One region of the Microbacterium sp. KUDC0406 genome, then DNA from elsewhere that is predicted to be linked to it. Evidence: predicted binding sites of a transcription regulator. Region 1 holds the regulator's gene; the other holds the start of a gene.
The links. Region 1 encodes HspR, which represses chaperone genes until heat shock. Its sites were predicted from a motif close to AAGTTGAGTCNNNNNGACTCAACTT; they were not measured.

Region 1 (7,056 bases):
CCCGAACAGGATGATCGACCCGAGCGACCAGAGCCCCACGAAGGCGATCACGATCACGAGCGTGGCGACGATCCGCAGGATGCCGCCGGGCTGGATGCGCTCGACGTCCTCGCGGGTCGGCGCAGGCCGGGTGAGCGCGACCACCAGCAGCAGCACGGCGACGACGATCGCCGAGACGCCGAGCAGCATCGGCCAGAACCTCGCGTCGATCTGGCCTGCGGCGGCCTCGCGGCGGAGGGGGATCTGCGTGCCCAGCGCCAGGTATCCCGCCGACACGGCGAGCGCGACCACGGCGAAGGTGATCTCCAGCGGACGCGACGGCTTCGCGGCCTGATAGTCGTCGCCCTCGACGACCTCGATGTCGGTCATGTCTTCCCTCTCGAGAAGATCGGGGCCGGGTCTCCGACCCGGCCCCGAAGCCGATCAGCCCAGCAGGTCCTTGAACAGGTCGAACTGCTCGCCGACGAAGGTCGTCCACTCGGCCGAGTCGCGGTAGATCACGAGGTTCCCGGCCTCCTTCTGGAACTTCTGATACGAGTCCGACTCGACGGCCTTCTTCACCGCATCCTCGAGTGTCTTGTGCACGTCGTCCGGCAGTCCCTTGGGTGCGTAGATGCCGCCCCAGCCGCCGAACTGTACGTCCTCGCCGATGGCCTCCTTCACCGTCGGCACATCCTCGGCGTCCGGGTGCCGCTCACCGTGCATGACCGCGAGGATCTTCACGGCGTCGCCCTGCGCGAGCGCCTCGCCCAGACCCGAGACCGCGGCGACGGTCTCGCCGGACGCCGCTGCACCGACCGCGGTCGCGCCGCCGTCGTAGGGCACGGGGTGAGTTCGACATCGGTCGCCTTGGCGAGGCCGATCGTCGCGGCCTCCCAGATCGAGCCGGCGCCGGAGTTCGCGACGGTGACCTTGCCGGCCTTCGCCTTCGCGACGAGGGACTCCAGCGAGTCGAGGCCGCTGTTCGCCCCGACGCTGATCACGCCGGGGGCGAGCATGATCTGCCCGAGCAGATCGTAGTTCTCGGGCTGCACATCGGCGCCCTGGGTGGTGTTGAGCATGGCGATCTCGACCGGCGCGAAGCCGATGACGTACCCGTCGGCCTTCTGGGCGCCCACGTACTCCATGGCGAGCGCACCGGCGGCGCCCGGCATGTTCTCGGGCACGACGCTGACGTCGAGGATGTTCTCGAGCTCGGAAGCCAGGGCGCGCGAGGACAGGTCGGAGCCGCCGCCCGGGTTCGCCTGGATGATCAGGCGGATGTCCTTCTCGGGGAAGCTCGACTCGGCTTCCCCTCCTCGACCTTGGTGCAGCCGGCCAGAACGAGAGCGGTCGCGGCGACGGCGGCGATCGCGGCAGCCGCTCGGATGGTGCGCGTGCGGGGCATCTTTGCTCCTCAGTGGTGGTCGACCGGGTTGTCGACGTCGCGAGCGTATCAGTGTCGACTGTTAACAGTCAACATCCGGCGCGGCGCCCGCGTCTCGCGCCGGCTCAGCCGCGACGCGCGTCGAGTTCGCTCAGCATCCGATCCCGGGCGCCGTCGAGGTGCGCGGTCAGCACCGCCGCGGCCTCGTCCGGGTCCCCCGAGCGCATGACATCCATCAGCAGCACGTGATCGCCGGCCGAGTCGTGCAGGTCGGCGTCGTGGTTGATCGTGACGTCGAGCAGTGCTGTGAAGGTGGGCAGGTATTGATTCCACGCCCCTTCCAGCCGCGGATGATCCGCGAGCACGTAGATCTGCGAGTGGAAGTCGAGGTCCGCGGCGACGAACGCGGCGTGATCGCCGGCATCCGCCGCATCCGCCATCCGCTGCACCGCCGCGGCCATCGCACGCCAGCGCGCATCGTCCTCGACGCGCACCGCGCGGGAGAGCGCGAGCTGCTCGAGCGCGCCGCGCAGGCTGTACAGCTGGTCGACGTCGTCGTTCGTGAGGCCGACGACGAACACGCCGCGAGGACGCTGGATGCGCACCAGTTTCTCGAAGCTCAGTTGCGTCAGCGCGTCCCGCACCGGACCCCGGCTGACCGCGAACTCCTCGGCGAGCGCCTCCTCGGTGATCCGCTCGCCGGGCGCCAGATCCCCCGGACGATCCGCTGTCGAATGACATCCGCCACCTGAACGCCGAGCGCTTCGCCCCGCTGCACCGTCTGAGCCACATGCCCTCCCGTTTACTGTTGACAGAGTACATTCTGCGAGAAGGCGTAGGCTGTACGAGGTTCTGCGCCCTCCGAGGATCCAGGAAGCGAGGTGGTGCCCCATGTCCAGTGACAGTCACAGTCGCAGACGCGTTTCACCCATCCGCTTCCGCTCCGCACCGCAGATCAGCTCGCACTGACCGCTGCGGTGGGGCGGCCTCCTCTGCGAAGGCACATCCATGACCCCCACGCAGCTTCAGAACGTGGCAGACGCCGCCGACACGATCGGCCAGCTCCTCGCCCAGAACGACCTCGCCGGCGCATCCGCCGTGCTGACCCCGCTGTCCGTCCCTGAGATCGTCGAACTCGTCGACCGGCTCGGCATCGAGGATGCAGCGATCGTGTACCGCCTGCTGGCGAAGGGCAGGGCGCTCGAGGTGTTCGAGGCGCTCTCCCCGGCACGCAGGGCGACCTGGTTCAGGCGCTGCGCAACGCCGAGGTGACGACCCTGTTCGCCGAGATGGATCCGGATGACCGGGTGTGGCTGCTCGACGAGCTGCCGGCATCCGTCGCCCCGCGACTGCTCCGCGGCCTCACCAGGCAGGAGCGCGACCTCACCTCGGGCATGCTCGGCTACCCGCAGGACTCGATCGGGCGCCGGATGAGCCCGGAGTTCGTCACCACGCATCCGCAGCTCACCGTCGCCGCGACCATGGCGCGCGTCCGCGGCGCACTCGAGTCGGCCGAGACCATCTACACGCTGCCGGTCACCGACCACGGCCGGCGGGTGGTCGGCGTCGTCAGCCTGCGCGACCTGATGGGCGCGCCCGACGACACGCTGATCGGCGACCTCATGAACGACGCGCACATCGCGGTCGTCTCGGAGGACGCCGAGACCGCCGCCCGCCGCACCACCGACTATGGCCTGCTCGCGCTGCCGGTCGTGGACGGCGAGGATCGGCTGGTCGGCATCCTCACGATCGACGACGCCGCCCGCATCCTCAAGCAGGAGGAGAGCGAGGACGCCGCTCGGCAGGGCGGCGTGGAGCCGCTGCGCCGTTCGTACCTGTCGACGCCGATCCGCCGGCTGGTGCGCTCGCGCGTGGTGTGGCTGCTGGTGCTCGCCGTCGGCGCGACGCTCACCGTGCAGGTCCTCGACAGCTTCGAGGCGACGCTCGCGCAGATGACGGTGCTGGCACTGTTCGTACCGCTGCTGATCGGCACCGGCGGCAACACCGGCAACCAGGCGGCGACCACGGTCACCCGATCGCTCGCCCTCGGCGAGGTCGCACCGCGCGACGTGCTGAGGGTGCTCTCGCGCGAGGTGCGCACCGGGTTCTGCCTGGGCCTGCTGCTCGGGCTGCTCGGGTTCGCGATCGCCGGACTCGTCTACGAGTGGCACGTCGGCCTGGTGATCGGCCTCACCCTCGTGGCGGTCTGCACGGTCGCGGCATCCGTCGGCGGCATGATGCCGCTGGCCGCGCGCGCGATCCGGGTCGATCCCGCGGTGTTCTCGAACCCGTTCATCACGACGTTCGTCGACGCCACCGGGCTGGTGATCTACTTCCTCATCGCGAAGGCCGTGCTCGGCATCTGAGCCGTCAGTCGTCGTCGCCGGAACGTCGCGGGCTCCACAGCATGACTTCGGTGGAGCGGCGCAGGCGACGGCCCGAGGGGACCGTGATCACCTGCCCGCTGGTCGCCGCGGCGAACACCCGGACGCCGGGGCGGCTGCGCCGCTCGGCATCCAGCGTCTGCTCGAGTTCGCGCACGCGATGGCGCAGTGCGCGCACCTCATCCTCCAGGTCGAGCAGGCGCGCGATCGCCGGCAGGCTCATGCCGTCGGCGGAGAGCCGGGCGACCTCGCGGAGCTGCATGATGTCGCGGGGCGAATAGCGCCGCGAGCCACCGCGGGTGCGGCCGGGCACGACCAGGCCGATGCGATCGTACTGACGCAGGGTCTGGGGGTGCATGCCGGAGAGCTCGGCCGCGACCGCGATCGCGTAGACCGGAGCATCCTCCTCGATCTCAGCCATCCTCATGCCTCCTTCCCAGACCTCTGCGTTTCGTCTCTGCGTTTCGTCTCGCTTCGCTCGCTCAACGACCATCGCTCGCTCAACGACCATCGCTCGCGGGGCGACCGGCGGCTAGGCCCGCGCCTTCGCCATCATCTCGGCACGCGGGTTCTCCTTCGGCTCTGCGGCCTGGAACGCCTCCAGGGCCGCCCTCGCCGCCTCGTCGAGGTGCGAGGGAACCGCCACCTGCAGCTCGGCGAGCAGGTCGCCGGTGCCCTTCTTGGTGGTGATGCCCCGGCCCTTGACCCGCAGCACCCGCCCCGACGGCGTGCCGGGGGCTACCCGCAGCCTGACGGTCTCGCCGTCGAGCGTCGGCACCTCGATCGTCGCGCCGAGCGTGGCCTCGGTGAACGTCACCGGCACGGTCAGACGCAGGTTCAGCCCCTCGCGGGAGAACACCGGATGCGGACGCACCGTGATCTGCACCACGATGTCGCCGCTCTCGCCGGCGTCCGGCGAGGGACGACCGCGGCCGCGGAGCCGGATCTTCTGCCCGTCGGCGACGCCGGCGGGGATCTTCACCTTGAACGGCTTGCCGTCCTCGGACTGCAGCGAGATGGTCTCGCCCTTGGCCGCGGTGACGAAGTCGATCGTGGTGCGCGCGGTCACGTCGGCGCCGCGCTGCGGACCGCCGAAACCGCGGTATCCGCCGGACGGCTGCCCGAATCGGCCCGAGCCGAACGAGCCGCCGCCCTGGTTGAACATCGCGAAGATGTCGTCGAAGTCGGCCTGCTGGCTGCGGCCCTGCCCGAACCGGCTGAACACGTCCTCGAAGCCGCCCGCTCCGCCGGCACCGGGTGCGGTGAAGCGCGCACCCGAGCCCATGGCGCGGATCTCGTCGTACTCCTTGCGCTGATCGGCATCGCTGAGCACCGAGTACGCCTCGCTGATCTCCTTGAACGTCGCCTCGGCCTTGGCATCACCCGGGTTGGAATCCGGGTGGTACTTGCGCGCCAGCTTGCGGTACGTCTTCTTCAGATCCGCGTCCGAGACATCCTTCTTGACGCCGAGCGTCTTGTAGAAGTCCTTGTCGAACCAGTCCTGACTAGCCATCGATCACCCCGCTTACTCAGCAGGCACCGCGACGACGACCTTCGCCGGCCGCAGTTCGACTTCGCCCAGCCGGTAGCCGACCTCGACGACCTCGAGGATCGTCGAGGTGGTGGCGCCCGGAGTGGGCTGCTGGAAGATCGCCTCGTGCTGCTGGGGATCGAACTCCTCACCGGCTTCGCCGTACGGCGTGACGCCGAGGCGGTCGACCACGGAGCGGAGCTTCTCGGCGATCACCGCGAAGGCCGAGCCCTCGGTGAGATCGCCATGCTGCTCGGCGCGCGCCAGGTCGTCCAGCACGGGCAGCAGACCCTTGGCGGCCTCGCCCTTCGCGCGCTGGATCTCGATGTGGCGCTGCTCCTCGGTGCGGCGACGGTAGTTCGCGTACTCCGCCTGCAGGCGCTTGAGGTCGACGAGCAGCGCGTTCTCGGCATCCTCGAGGGCGTGGTCCTCGGCAGCCGCCTCGGCGGTCTGCTCGGCGTTCAGGATGTCGTCGATCGTCAGGTCTTCGGCGTCGGTCGCGTCGTTCTCCTGCGGCGCGGGGCCGGATGCCGCAGCATCCGACCCCTCGTCCTCAGGAACTTCATCGAAGTTCTTGTCGGTCATCATCACTTGCTCTCGTCGTCGTCCACGACCTCGGCGTCGATGACGTCCTCGTCGGAGGAGTCGTCACCGGCGGGCGCGTCACCCTCGGGCGCTGCGCCGGCCGTCGGCATCCGCCTGGCCCTGCGCGTAGATCGCCTCGCCGAGCTTGGACTGCGACTGGTTCAGCTTGTCGAACGCCGTCTTCACGGCGTCGTCGTCCTCGCCGGCCAGGGCCGTCTTCAGTGCGTCGACGTCGGCCTGAACCTCGGTCTTCACGTCTTCGGGCAGCTTGTCCTCGTTCTCCTTGATCAGCTTCTCGATCGAGTAGGACAGGGTCTCGGCCTGGTTGCGGGTCTCGGCGGACTCACGACGCTTCTTGTCCTCAGCGGCGTGCTCCTCGGCCTCGCGCACCATGCGCTCGATGTCGTCCTTCGACAGCGACGAGCCGCCCGAGATGACGATCGACTTCTCGGTGCCGGTGCCCTTGTCCTTGGCGGACACGTGCACGATGCCGTTGGCGTCGATGTCGAAGGTGACCTCGATCTGCGGGATGCCGCGCGGAGCCGGCGCGATGCCGGTCAGCTCGAAGGTGCCCAGCGGCTTGTTGTCGCGGGTGAACTCGCGCTCACCCTGGAAGACCTGGATCGCCACGGACGGCTGGTTGTCGTCTGCGGTGGTGAAGGTCTCGCTGCGCTTGGTCGGGATCGCGGTGTTGCGGTCGATGAGCTTGGTCATCATGCCGCCCTTGGTCTCGATGCCGAGGCTCAGCGGGGTGACGTCGATGAGCAGGACGTCCTTGCGCTCGCCCTTCAGCACGCCGGCCTGCAGCGCGGCGCCGACGGCGACGACCTCATCCGGGTTGACGCCCTTGTTGGCGTCCTTGCCGGTCTCGGCCTTCACCAGGTCGGCCACGGCCGGCATGCGGGTCGAACCGCCGACGAGCACGATGTGGTCGATGTCGGCGACCTTGATGTTCGCCTCGCGGATGACGTCCTCGAACGGCTTCTTGGTGCGGTCGAGCAGGTCCTTGGTGAGGTCCTCGAACTTGGCGCGCGTGACGGTCTCGCTCAGCGAGACGGGGCCACTGTCGGTCAGCGACAGGTACGGCAGGTTGACGCTGGTGCTGGTCGAGGAGGAGAGCTCCTTCTTGGCCTGCTCAGCGGCCTCCTTGAGTCGCTGCAGCGCGATCTTGTCGCCCGAGACGTCGACGC
Region 2 (7,056 bases), 100 kb from region 1:
GGTCGGCTCGCTCCGCGCCGCAGAGCAGCAGCGCGGCGACCGGATCGTGGCTGCCCGAGAACCGCAGCTCATCGAGCGTGAACATGGCCAGATCGGCCTGCCGGCCCGGGGCGAGCACTCCGAGGTCGGGACGACCGAGAGCGCGGGCCGAGCCCGCGGTGGCCCAGTCCAGCGCGCGTTCCGGTGTGACGGATGCCGCGCCGTAGCGCAGCCGCTGCAGGTAGAGCGCCTGGCGCACCTCCTGGATCATGTTCGATCCGTCGTTGGAGGCTGACCCGTCGACCCCGAGTCCCACCGGGGCGCCGGCCTGCTCGAGCTCGACGGCCCTGGCGATGCCGGATGCCAGGCGCATGTTCGAGGTGGCGCAGTGCGACACCGCGGTGCCGGCCGCACCGAGGCGAGCGATCTCCGCATCGTCGAAGTGGATGCCGTGCGCGAGCCAGGTGCGGTCCGAGAGCCAGCCGACGCTCTCCAGGTAGTCGACCGTGCGCAGGCCGAACATCTCCCGGCAGAAGTCCTCCTCGTCGAGCGTCTCGGCGAGGTGGGTGTGCAGCCGGACGTCCAGCTGCTCCGCGAGGGCGGCGGTGTCGCGCATCACCCCCGTGGTGACCGAGAACGGCGAGCAGGGGGCCAGGCCGATCTGCACGCGGGCACCGTCACCGCGCTCGTGGTAGGCCTCGATGAGCCGCTCACTGTCGGCGAGGATCGTGTCGGCGTCCTGCACGGTGCTCTGCGGCGGCAGCCCGCCGTCCTTCTCACCCAGAGACATCGAGCCGCGGGTCAGCGTGGCCCGCATGCCGAGCCGGCGCACGACGTCGACCTGGACGTCGATTCCCTCCTCCAGCCCGTTCGGGAACAGGTAGTGGTGGTCGGCGGCGGTCGTGCATCCGGAGAGCAGCAGCTCGGCGAGCGCGGCGGTGGTCGCGAGCTCGAGATCACGCGGGGTCAGCCCGGCCCAGACTGCGTACAGCCCCTTCAGCCAGGGGAACAGCTCTGCGCTGACGACGGGCCGCCAGGCCCTGGTGAGGGTCTGGTAGAAGTGGTGGTGCGTGTTGATCAGACCGGGGATGATCACGTGCCGGGAGGCGTCGAAGGTCTCGTCGACCGGCTGCGACGGCTCGCCCCCGAACGGGACGCTCTCGAGCACGCGGTCACCGGCGATGACGACGCCTCCGCGGGCGTCTGCGGTGTCGCCGGTGTGGATCCCGAGCGGGTTCTTCAGCCAGGTGGTGTGCTGCGGTGCGGACATGCGGTGGCTCCATCGTCGGATCGGCGGAGCCAGGCGCGGCTCCTTGTCGAGCCAGCTCAGTTCGCCTGTCTGCTGATCCAGGTCCTTCGGCTCTGAAGGCATCTCCGATGATGGCCGATGCTCGGCGTCAGGTCAAGACTTTTTCCGAAATCCGGATGAGAATTTCCATGATGCGAGACGGCATGCCGAGACCCCGCCTGAGTCACGTTGTCCAGGCGGGGTCTCGACGACGAGAGTTTCAGGCCGCGGCGCTGGTGAGCACCAGGCCCGATCCGTCGGCCGCGACATCCACCCGCACCGTGTCACCGTCGTGCACGTTGCCCGACAGCAGTGCGGTGGCGAGGCGGTTCTGCACCTCGGTCTGGATGAGGCGACGCAGCGGCCGGGCGCCGAACACCGGGTCGTAACCTCGCTCGGCCAGCCACGACCGGGCATCCGGCGTGACGGCGAGCGAGAGGCGACGCTCATGCAGCCGCTTCTGCAGCTGGTCGACGGACAGCGACACGATCTGCGCGAGATCGTCCTCACTGAGAGCCTGGAACATCACGATGTCGTCGAGGCGGTTCAGGAACTCGGGGCGGAACGACTGCCGCACCAGCGCCATCACCTGCTCGCGCTTGACCTCGTCGGGCAGCGTCGGGTCGATGAGGATGGGGGATCCGATGTTCGACGTGAGGATCAGGATGACGTTGGAGAAGTCCACCGTGCGGCCCTGGCCGTCTGTGAGCCGGCCGTCGTCGAGCACCTGCAGCAGCACGTCGAAAACCTCGGGATGCGCCTTCTCGACCTCGTCGAGCAGCACCACGCTGTACGGGCGCCGCCGCACGGCCTCGGTGAGCTGGCCGCCCTGCTCGTAGCCGACGTACCCGGGAGGGGCGCCGACCAGTCGCGAGACGGAGTGCTTCTCGCCGTACTCCGACATGTCGATGCGCACCATGGCGTGCTCGTCATCGAAGAGGAACTCGGCGAGCGCCTTGGCCAGCTCGGTCTTTCCGACGCCGGTGGGGCCGAGGAACAGGAACGATCCGGTGGGGCGACCCGGATCGCTGATGCCGGCGCGCGAGCGGCGCACGGCGTCGGAGACCGCGCGAACGGCGTCCTTCTGCCCGATCAGCCGTCGGCCCAGCTCGTTCTCGAGGTGCAGCAGCTTCTCGCTCTCGCCCTGCATCAGCCGGCCGACCGGGATGCCGGTCCACGCGGCGATCACGCCGGCGATGTCCTCGTCGGTGACCTGCTCGTTGACCATGCGGCCCTCGCTCGACACGGCCTGCTCGGCCGCCTCGGCCTCGGCGATGTCGCGTTCCAGGCGCTTGATGGTCTCGTACTCGAGCTTGGACGCCTTGGTGTAGTCGGCGTTGCGCATGGCGAGGTCACGCTGGGTCACCGCGTCGTCGAGCTGCTTCTTCAGCTCGCCCACGCGGTTCAGGCCCTGACGCTCTCGCGACCAGCGCTCCTGCAGCACGGCGAGCTCCTTCTCGAGGTCGCCGAGCTGCTCGCGCAGCGTGGCCAGGCGCTCTTTGGAGGCGTCGTCCTTCTCCTTCTTCAGGGCGAGCTCCTCGAGCTTCATCCGATCGACCTGGCGCTTGAGCTCGTCGATCTCGACCGGGGAGGAGTCGATCTCCATCTTCAGCCGCGACATGGCCTCGTCGATGAGGTCGATGGCCTTGTCGGGCAGCTGGCGGCTGGGCAGGTAGCGGTTCGAGAGCGCCGCGGCGGCGACGAGCGCGCTGTCGGCGATCGTCACGCCGTGGTGCGCCTCGTAGCGGCCCTTCAGTCCGCGCAGGATCGCGATGGTGTCCTCGACACTCGGCTCGCCGACGTACACCTGCTGGAAGCGCCGCTCGAGAGCGGCATCCTTCTCGATGAACTCGCGGTACTCGTTGAGCGTGGTGGCGCCGATCATGCGCAGCTCGCCGCGGGCGAGCATGGGCTTGAGCATGTTGGAGGCCGCGACCGACCCCTCGCCGCCGCCGGCGCCCATCAGCACGTGCAGCTCGTCGATGAAGGTGATGACCTTGCCGTCGGACTCGGTGATCTCCTTGAGCACGCTCTTCAGGCGCTCCTCGAACTGGCCGCGGTACATGGCGCCGGCGACGAGGGCGGAGATGTCGAGGCTGATCAGCTCCTTGTCCTTGAGTGACTCGGCGACGTCGCCCGCGACGATGCGCTGGGCGAGGCCCTCGACGACGGCGGTCTTGCCGACGCCGGGCTCTCCGATGAGCACCGGGTTGTTCTTGGTGCGACGGGTGAGCACCTGGCTCACGCGACGGATCTCACCGTCACGTCCGATGACGGGGTCGAGCTTGCCCTGCCGGGCGCGATCGGTGAGGTTGATGCCGAACTGCTCGAGCGCGCTCTGCTGCTCTTCTTGCTGCTGACTGGGGTTGGTCATTCGTTCCTCCTGAGGAGACTCCTTATCAAAGTTGAGTTAAGACGACTCAAGTTTAACGCGCGCCGTCCCGCATATCAACCGTTGACAGTTCGTCATACACCTGTATGCTTACTCTCATACACTCGTATGGAGGCGTGGATGTCGAAACTGATCGAACTGGTCGGGATGCTGGCGCCGTTCGCCGCACTGGTGCTGCTGTTCTTGCACCGGCGGCGAGCCGCGGGCCCGGCCTGGCTCGGCATGATTGGCGCCGCCCTCGCCGGGTGCGGCTCGGTCGCGGAGCTGATCGGATCGCGAGTGAGCTGGATCGGGGTGTCCGACATGACGGAGGGACTCGAGCGACTCGAGGGCGCGAGCCTGGTGCGATTCGCGCTGGTCGTCGCCGGCATCCTGCTGCTGCTGGTCGCCGCGCTCATCGGAGGAGGACGCACGGTCCCCCGCATCCCGCTCGCGATCGGAGGCGTCGTCGCGGCGGCGGTGGGCGGCGCGATGCGGTTCGTGCACCTCGATCTGGGCGACGGTGGCTTCGCACGGTTCGTCGCCATCACGGCCGTCGACCTGGCGCAGTTCGGGCTTCTCGGATTCGGCGTGCTGCTGCTCGGCATCGCCGTGATCAGCGGCCGCGACGACGGGCCGGAGCCGCTCGACGACGCGGTCCGCTGGGCCGGTGCCATCGCCAGGCGCGTGCAGAGCGCGCACGAGCTCCGTCGGTAGCATCGGAGGATGTCCCGCGAGAGCCTGCTCGATCACGTCGTCGACGTGATCGCCGACGACGGCATGGGCGGCCTCAGCGTCCGCGCGGTCGCCGCCAGAGCAGGCGTCGCGATCGGCACCGTGCAGCACTGGTTCCCCACCAAGAGCGCCATGCTGCTGGCCGCGATGGACCGTATCGGCGGCGTCGCCGACGACGCGCACCGGCACGCCGTCGTGGCGGATGATCCGGCCGAGCGCCTGCGCGAGACCGTGGCACTGCTCGTGCCGGCCGACCGCGAGAGCAGGGTCAGCAGAGTCTGGCTGGCCTTCGCCGCGCAGGCCGTCGCCGACGACGAGGTGCGCGCCCGGTACGAGCAGCTCTGGTCCGGCATCCAGCGCGGTCTTGCCGGCCGGCTCGCCGCCGCCGCGCCGCAGGCGACGGCGGCAGCGATCGACGACGCAGCAGCCGAGCTGCTCGCGCTGAGCGACGGTCTCGCCGTTGCGGTGCTCGACGAACCCGGACGGATGCCGGCGGAACGTGCGCGCGCGATGGCGCTGCGCCGCACCGACGAGATCGTGACGGCCCTTCTCGACTGAGCACGGGAGGGTTGACCGGCGCGCATCCCTCCGCTTACGATGTCCATTGGTCAGAACTGACCTTCCATATCCTGGAACTCGACGAAGAGAGGGAGAGTCATGCCGCGCATCGATGCCGCAGCCCCCTCCTCCGAGCGCCCCTTCGCGTGGGGCAACTGGTACGCACACGGCGCCTGAGCAGGCCCGGAATCCCCACGATTCCGAGGCCGCCCCCACTGCGCCGAAGCGGCGTAGACTCACCGCATCCGCGCGCGCCGTCTGATCAGCCCGCCGGAGCGGGACCTCGGGATCTCCAGATGGCACGTGTGGACGTGCCGCCAGAGCGCTTCGGCGCAGGACCTGAGGAGACACAGAATGACTGACATCGCTGTCACCGTTCCCGCCGTGACCGTCAACGGGCGCCCCCGCCCTCTCGACGGGGTCGCGACGCATGCGACGGCGCTGGACTGGCTGCGCGACACGGGCCTGTCCGGAAGCAAGGAGGGCTGCGCCGAGGGCGAGTGCGGCGCGTGCGCGATGCTGCTCGCGACTCCGGATGCCGCGGGCGGCACCACTTGGACTCCGGTGAACGCCTGCCTCGTGCCGGTCTACGCGCTGGACGGCCAGGAGATCGTCACCGCCGAGGGTCTCGGCACCGTCGAGGATCTGCACCCGGTGCAGGAGAAGCTCGCTGAGGCGGGCGGCTCGCAGTGCGGCTACTGCACCCCCGGCTTCGCCTGCTCGATGGCCGGCGAGTACTACCGCGCCGATCGCACCCCCTTCGACAGGCTCAGGGACCCAGCGATGGCGACTGCCCGGTCCACGACGCCGAGCACGGCCCGAACGGCTTCGACCTGCACGCGCTGAGCGGCAACCTGTGCCGCTGCACCGGCTACCGCCCGATCCGGGACGCCGCCTACTCGCTGGGCTCCCCCGAGGCGGACGACCCGCTGCTGCAGCGCCTCGCGGCGCCCGCCCCCGCACCCGTCGCGACCGACGCCCTGATCGACGGCGCCCGCTTCCTGCGCCCCTCTTCCCTCGCCGAGACCCTGCAGGTGCTGCATGACGAGCCCAGCGCGCTCGTCGTCGCCGGATCCACCGACTGGGGCGTCGAGGTGAACATCCGCGGCAGCCGCGCACCCTTCGTCGTCGCGATCGACCAGCTCGACGAGCTGCGCGGCCTCACCGAGACCGCCGAGTACATCGAGATCGGCGCCGCCCTGCCGCTGTCCGAGGTGGAGCGCCGGCTGAACGGACGCATCCCCCTGCTGGCGAAGCTGTTCCCGCAGTTCGCCTCGCGCCTGATCCGCAACCGCGGCACCATCGGCGGCAACCTCGGCACCGGATCTCCGATCGGCGACACCCCGCCGGCGCTGCTGGCCCTCGGCGCGCGCCTCGTACTGGCATCCGCGTCCCCACTCTCGAGACTGCAAGCCCGCGCCGAGACGGGGGCGTAGCACCCAGTCTCGGCGCGGTGGTGCGGTTTCGGAGCGCGAGGTCGACCTCGCCGAGTACTTCACCGGCTACCGGCAGACGGTGCGCGCGAAGGACGAACTGATCACCGCCGTGCGCATCCCGCTACCGCTCGCGCAGGCCACCGCCTTCCACAAGATCGCGAAGCGCCGCTTCGACGACATCTCGTCGGTCGCGATCGGCTTCGCCCTCGACATCGACGGCGGCGTCGTCACCGCGGCACGGATCGGACTCGGCGGCGTCGCCGCAACGCCGATCCGCGCCTACGCCACCGAGCAGGCCCTCATCGGCCGACCGTGGGACCTCACCACGGTGAAGGCGGCATCGGCCCTGCTGCAGGGAGAGGAACCCCGATGTCCGACCACCGCGCCAGCTCCGACTACCGGTCCCACATGCTGGGCACCGCACTCCTGAAGTTCTACAGCCAGACCGTCATCCAGTCGAAGGAGGTGTCGGCATGAGCACTCTCGCCGACCGCCCCGAGAACCCCGTCGTCGGCCGCAGGGCCGCACACGAGAGCGCCGCCCTGCATGTCACGGGAGCGGCGATGTACACCGACGACATCGCCGAGCAGACCGCCGGCGTGCTGACCGCCTGGCCCGTGCAGTCGACGAACGCGCATGCGCGCGTCACGGTCGACGTCTCCGGCGCCTACGACGTGCCGGGCGTCGTC

Region 2: the regulator HspR is predicted to act here: its motif matches at 3,670-3,694, upstream of L2X99_RS15730 (ATP-dependent Clp protease ATP-binding subunit).

The regions. Positions count from the first base shown of each region.
Region 1 is NZ_CP091138.1:3,084,170-3,091,225, reverse strand. It holds gene L2X99_RS15260 (tripartite tricarboxylate transporter TctB family protein) at 1-369, opposite strand, end outside; gene L2X99_RS18690 (tripartite tricarboxylate transporter substrate-binding protein) at 424-825, opposite strand; gene L2X99_RS18685 (tripartite tricarboxylate transporter substrate-binding protein) at 720-1,166, opposite strand; gene L2X99_RS18010 (hypothetical protein) at 1,253-1,387, opposite strand; gene L2X99_RS15250 (GntR family transcriptional regulator) at 1,492-2,259, opposite strand; gene L2X99_RS15245 (hypothetical protein) at 2,375-2,638, shown strand; gene mgtE (magnesium transporter) at 2,635-3,732, shown strand; gene L2X99_RS15235 (heat shock protein transcriptional repressor HspR) at 3,737-4,177, opposite strand; gene L2X99_RS15230 (DnaJ C-terminal domain-containing protein) at 4,283-5,263, opposite strand; gene L2X99_RS15225 (nucleotide exchange factor GrpE) at 5,276-5,866, opposite strand; partial or broken gene dnaK (molecular chaperone DnaK) at 5,869-7,056, opposite strand, start outside.
Region 2 is NZ_CP091138.1:3,185,635-3,192,690, reverse strand. It holds gene L2X99_RS15735 (8-oxoguanine deaminase) at 1-1,249, opposite strand, end outside; gene L2X99_RS15730 (ATP-dependent Clp protease ATP-binding subunit) at 1,488-3,641, opposite strand; gene L2X99_RS15725 (hypothetical protein) at 3,780-4,355, shown strand; gene L2X99_RS15720 (TetR family transcriptional regulator C-terminal domain-containing protein) at 4,365-4,931, shown strand; gene L2X99_RS15715 (2Fe-2S iron-sulfur cluster-binding protein) at 5,286-5,777, shown strand; gene L2X99_RS15710 (FAD binding domain-containing protein) at 5,966-6,367, shown strand; gene L2X99_RS15700 (hypothetical protein) at 6,447-6,797, shown strand; gene xdhB (xanthine dehydrogenase molybdopterin binding subunit) at 6,841-7,056, shown strand, end outside.